2 regions of the Lentilactobacillus buchneri genome follow, and region 1 is predicted to be linked to the other one. Evidence: predicted binding sites of a transcription regulator. Region 1 holds the regulator's gene; the other holds the start of a gene.
What was found. The regulator Rex, encoded in region 1, represses fermentation and respiration genes when NADH is low (regulators of the CRP and FNR family bind a similar motif). The targets are predictions, from matches to a motif close to TTGTGAANTANTTCACAA.

Region 1 (3,180 bases):
TTAGAGGCATGTAGTGAGGCTTGTTCCTGGTCGTAGTAACCGGTATCGACGCCAGTACCAAACTGCGCCTTGCCCTTTAAAAATGGAATGATGCCCAAGATGCTTTTTAAGAGCGTCGATTTGCCGACACCGTTTGGACCAACAATTGCGATCGCTTGGTGACGTTTAACGTCCAGATTAACCGGCTCACAAAGAACCGTGCTGTAGCCAACCGCTGCGTTGGTAACATTCAGGACGTTATTGCCGCTTTTGGATTTTGGTGAAAATGAGAAGCGGGCAGTTTTTGAATCAGCCGTCGGTTTTTGCAGCTTATCCATTTTTTCGAGTTGTTTTCGGCGGGCCTGCGCCTGTTTGGTGGTCGATGCTCGAACGATATTTTTGTCAACGAAGGTCTGCAGTTTTTGAATCTTAGCCTGCTGCTTGTCATATTCTTTCCATTCTTGTTCAATCAACTGGTCTTTTTTCTTGGTGTAGTCCGTGTAATTACCAGTGAAGTGGTGGAGGGTACCTTGTGACATCTCGTAAACCTCAGTGACAATTCTGTCTAGGAAGTAACGGTCATGTGAAATGATCAGAAGGGCACCACTATAGTTTTGAATATAACCTTCCAGCCAAGTGATCGTTTCCACATCCAAATGGTTGGTTGGTTCATCTAATATTAATAATTCGGGCTTTTCCAGTAACAATTTGGCCAAGGCAAGTTGAGTCTTCTGGCCGCCTGACAATTCATTAATTGGCCGATCGTAGTCAGCTTCCCCGAATCCAAATCCGTGGAGAACACCACGAATTTCAGCGTCGTACCCATAACCATTGTGCTGTTCAAAGTCGGCACGGATATTGTCATATTGTGAGGAAATCGTTTCATATTCTTCGGTGTTGGCGTCAACGCCCAAAGAACCCATTTGTTTTTCCAGAGCGTGAAGCTTTGCTTCCTGCTCTTTTAGACTGGCAAAGACCGATGCCATTTCAGCATAAATGCTTTTGTCTGAATTGAGTCCGGTATCCTGGGCCAAATAGCCAATCGACAGATTCTTTTTAGTGCTGATTTGGCCGCCGTCGACAGATTGTTCGCCGATGATCATTTTAACCAGTGTCGACTTGCCGGCACCGTTACGGCCAACCAGTGCGACACGGCTTTTTTCTTGAATGGCCAAATTAACTTTTGAGAAAATAGTTTCGCCATTGAATCGTTTGGTTAGATCTTGTGCTTGTAAGATTATCAAGTGTTTGGCCACCTTTCATTTTGTAACTACCAACAATCAATTTTATCATAATTTACACGATTTCAGGAATTATTTGTAAGTAATATTTGAAATATATTTCACAAGATGTCATCTTATGGTAGAATGAGATGTAAATAGGAATTCACAAAGTTCTTTTAACTAAAATGACAAATAGGAGGAAATTTTCTTGACAGCTGAAAATATTCCACGCGCAACCGCTAAACGATTGCCGATATATTACCGATACTTAAATATTTTACACGATACAGGAAAGCAACGAATTTCATCAACGGAATTGGCCGAGGCGGTGCAGGTGGATTCAGCAACCATTCGTCGTGACTTTTCCTATTTTGGTGCTTTGGGCAAGCGGGGTTATGGATACGATGTTGATAACCTGCTTTCGTTTTTCAAAACGATCTTGAATCAAGAGCATCTGACCAACGTGGCTTTGATCGGAGTCGGCAATTTGGGCCATGCGCTCTTGAACTTTAATTTTCACAAAGACGGCAACGTTCGAATCTCTGCTGCTTTTGATACCGACGACAAGATTGTGAACACAATTGAAGACGGTGTTCCTGTCTACCCGATTGAGGAACTTTCACATCAACTGCATGATCAACAGATCAAAGTCATCATTTTGACCGTGCCCTCAAAAGTCGCTCAGTCCATCGCGGACGATGCTGTCGCCGGCGGGGTAAAGGGTGTCTTGAACTTTACGCCAATTCGGCTTCAGGTTCCTGAAGATGTCCTGGTTCAAAATGTTGACTTAACTAATGAATTGCAAACTTTGATTTATTTCATCGAAAACTTTGGCAAGTAAAATATCGAACAAATTAATGAAGAAAAGACCGGTGATCCTGAAAACGCCGGTCTTTTCTTATGCGCTCATTTACCGTCGGCAAGGCAATCTGCAGATAAATTCACCAAGAAATGCGCAGAAATCCTTGCAATTGGTCTGAAAAAATAATATATTATACACAGTGATTAGCACTTTTATCATGTGAGTGCTAATGTTGCTAAAAATTGTTGCAAACGGAGGGACTAACGTGTTAAAACCATTAGGAGATCGCGTAATTATCGAAACTGAAAAAGAAGAAGAAAAGTCGGTTGGCGGTATCGTTCTTGCTGACAATGCAAAAAAGAAGCCGCAAGCCGGTACAGTTGTTGCCGTGGGTGATGGCCGTGTACTTGATAATGGTACCAAGGTTGCACCTGTTGTAAAAAAGGGCGACAAGGTTATGTTTGATAAGTACGCCGGAACCGAGATTGAGGATAACGATCAAACTTATCTCGTTCTTCATGAAAAAGACATCGTCGCAATTGTCGAATAATTATATTTTAACAAGATAATTGCTAATAAGTGAATCATTTGAATCATTCAATGAATCAATAATCAAAAATATTTTTTTGAGGTGAAATTTGAAATGGCTAAACAAGTAAAGTTTTCTGAAGATGCCCGTAGCGCAATGCTCAAGGGTGTTGATAAATTAGCAGATACGGTTAAGGCAACGATTGGACCTAAAGGCCGCAACGTTGTTTTGGAACAAAGTGCCGGTACACCGACAATTACCAATGATGGTGTTACCATCGCCAAATCAATTGAATTACCGGATCATTTTGAAAACATGGGTGCCAAATTGGTTTCTGAAGTTGCTTCAAAGACCAATGACGTTGCTGGTGACGGAACAACCACTGCCACAGTTTTAACTCAAGCAATTGTCAATGAAGGTATGAAGAACGTCACTGCCGGTGCCAACCCAGTTGGAATTCGTCGTGGTATTGAAAAGGCTACTAAAGCCGCTGTTGATGCCCTTCACAAAATGTCGCATGATGTTAAGACCAAAGATGATATTGCTCAAATTGCTTCAATTTCATCTGCCAACACCGAAGTTGGTAAATTGATTGCCGATGCAATGGAAAAAGTTGGTCATGATGGTGTTATTACCATTGAAGAGTC
Region 2 (3,180 bases), 1.2 Mb from region 1:
GATGCCGAAGCTTTGACCGCACTGTTGAAATTGATGGCAGAGAAGAAGCTCTCAATTCGAATTGGTTATGAACTGCCATTTACCGTCGCCGGTGTCATCCAAGGACACGAGTTATTGAGCAAAAAGCATGACGGCCGCATTATTGTGACGACTGAGACAAAATAAATCGATCTTAATATTGGCTCATCTGGGCCATTTAAACAAAGACAGCGGCTATTCCGAGAATGGGATAGCCGCTGTCTTTGCGTACATTATAAGTTCAAAAATCGGGTTGAACCAACTGGTTATTGATTCTGAAAGTCTTTACTATACTCGTCGACTGCCTTGATGGCCGCGAAGACGTCTTCCGGCGTAATGTCGGTTGGCATGCATTTCATCGTGTCGTTCTCATCGCAAGCTTGGGTAGCTACCTTCATCAGGTCCTCATCTGAAGCCGACTCTAAATGCAAATTGGCCAGAGTGGTCGGCAAGCCAAGTTTGAGGTCAAATTTCAGGAATTTCTCGAACCGGGCGTGATCACTGCCGTCTAAAATCAATTCGACCAATGTGCCATATGCCACCTTCTCACCATGGGTGAGGTGATGGATGTCGCCGGTCAAAGCGGTGAAGCCGTTGTGAATGGCGTGAGCAGCTGCCAGGCCGCCGCTTTCGAAGCCCAAACCACTGAGAAGGGTGTTGGCCTCAACGATGTGGTCCAAAGCTGGCGTGGCGACGTGGGCCTTGTTAGCGGCAATCGCTAGGTCGGCGTATTCAAACAAATTATCCTCACAGGCTTGGCCAATCGCGCCGGCAACGATGGTTTGCTTGGCGCCCAACATGTTATCGGCATTGGCAGCACGAACGTCGGTGGCTTCAACGTTTGTGGCCAACGCATCGGCGATTCCGGAAATCAGTAGGTGAACCGGACCGCCAGCGATGACCTTGGTGTCGAGGAGGACAATTTCGGGATTCTTCTTGTAAAAGCGGTAATGGTCGAACGCCCCATCATCGGTATAGATAACTGACAATCGTGAGCAGGGGGCATCTGTTGACGCGATGGTTGGGGCGATCATCGCAGCAATGTCGAGGTTGTCGGCAATTGCCTTGGCTGAGTCGGCAGTCTTCCCACCGCCTAAACCAATGATGATCTGGTCTTGGTTGGATTTACCAATCTCAGTCACCCGATTAATTTCGGATTCGGAAGCCTCACCCTCGAACTGGGCAAGGGTGACGTCGAAGCCATTATTTTGAAGATAATCGTTAAAGTCGTTACCAACAATTTTTAACACTGTCGGATCAGACAGCAAGAGAACTTTTTTGCCATACTTTTCAATATATCCGGCGCTCTTGAACAGCTCGCCGGGACCTTGGATATAGGTGTTGGGACTTGCAAATAATTCTGTCATGATGGAACCTCCTAAATAAAAATTGTGATTATATTCACAACTATATTTTAAGATATTTTGGACAGGAGGTAAACGATTCGGTTATCTAAAAAACCGCAACCAGAATTTCTGATTGCGGTTTTCATATTTACTTATTCAAATCATATCTCAAACTGATGATGTAAACCAACACAGCACCAATCGTCATAGTCACAAACTCACCGATGGCAGTGGTCAGATATGCACCCCAGAAGGTCGGCCAAAAGGCGGTGTTTCCGAGATAAGCAATTTCTGCAGCCACGATGAACATGTAAAAGGTTCCGATCAAAACGGATGCAACCAGCTTCAATGGCAGTGACTTGATGAACCGGGTGACGATGTTGATGGTCAACAGCGCAATCAGCGTTTCACCAGTTCCGACAACCATATCCAGTGGTCCGAGTGACGACATCATATTCGAAATGAAGCATCCCAGCGTGATCGCCACAACGTAACGCTTATTGAAGACAGCAAGGTTATTCAAACCTTCTGAAAAGCGGAATTGAATTGGGCCAAAACTCAAGGCTGCAAAGACCATCGTGATCACGATGTAGAGTGCAGATACAACAGCGGCTTTCGTGAGGTCACGAACGTTGCTGATGCCAAACAAATTAGTCTTAGAATTCATAACAAATTCCTTCCTTGTTAAATATTCAGTTGTTAAACAACCTTTATACCTTACCGCTTTTGGGGTGTGAGGTCAAAATGGGTTTGGCCCGAAGAGTTGAATTTGGCGCAAGAGAATATGTTTGTCAGATTCTTTAAGTGTTTCTTTCAGACCTTGTCGCGCTCTAATTGTTGAGTATCCAAAGGAAGATCACAAACACAACTGCCAATCCATACATCATGGCGCTGACTTCTTTGCCACGACGAGCGGCGATCATCGTGATTGGGTAGGTAATAAATCCAAGGGCAATCCCATCGGCGATACTGTAGGTTAATGGCATGCCGACAAGTGTGATGAATGCTGGGGCGGCAATTTCAAATTGTTCCCAGTGAACACTCTTCAGTGCTTGAGCCATCAAAATACCAACGATAATCAAGGCTGGTGCCGTTACTTGGCTGGTGATAACGGTCAATAATGGTGAGAAGAAAGTACCTAAAATGAACAGAATTCCCACGATGACGGCAGTAAATCCAGTTCGACCACCAACGGCGATTCCGGCTGAAGATTCAACGAATGCGCCCATTGGGGAAGTTCCCAGAACAGATCCAACTAACATGGTTGAAGAATCAGCAATTAATGCGTGACCGATTCGAGGAATTTTGTTATTCTTGATAAATCCGGCTTGTTCAGCCAAGCCAACCAACGTACCGGCGGTATCAAAGAAGGTTACCAGCAGGAACGTTAAGACGACCACGACTAACTGAACCGAGTTGATATCACCAATGTGTGACAAGGCAACACCAAAAGTTGGTTTTAAGCTGGGAATCGAAGAAACCCATTGATGTGGTAATGGAATCAACCCGGTCACCATTCCAAGAATGGCATTTAATACCATTCCGATGAAGATGGCACCTGGAATCCGCATGCTCATCAAAACGACGGTGATTAACAGACCGAAGATCGTCAGCCAAGTTGTCCCGACGTGTAACGATCCTAGGCTCACCAAGGTGTCTTTGTTGGCAGTGACCAAGCCACCGTCGCTCAGCCCGATAAAGGCAATGAATAAACCAATCCCACCACCGATGGCAGCTTTCAAGTCAGCTGGAATGGAATCGATGATTTTTTCACGCAGCTTCAAAGCGGTCAAAATCATGAAAATAACTGAGGCAA

Region 2: KE627_RS06845 (glycerol dehydrogenase) is a predicted target of Rex. The motif match lies at 1,408-1,425, and genes of this name have one in related genera.

The regions. Positions count from the first base shown of each region.
Region 1 covers NZ_CP073066.1:212,735-215,914, reverse strand. Annotated here, with positions in the region: gene KE627_RS01130 (ABC-F family ATP-binding cassette domain-containing protein) at 1-1,223, opposite strand, end outside; gene KE627_RS01125 (redox-sensing transcriptional repressor Rex) at 1,411-2,043, shown strand; gene groES (co-chaperone GroES) at 2,270-2,554, shown strand; gene groL (chaperonin GroEL) at 2,648-3,180, shown strand, end outside.
Region 2 covers NZ_CP073066.1:1,429,896-1,433,075, forward strand. Annotated here, with positions in the region: gene KE627_RS06840 (NADP-dependent oxidoreductase) at 1-165, shown strand, start outside; gene KE627_RS06845 (glycerol dehydrogenase) at 285-1,385, opposite strand; gene KE627_RS06850 (QueT transporter family protein) at 1,513-2,031, opposite strand; gene KE627_RS06855 (NCS2 family permease) at 2,195-3,180, opposite strand, start outside.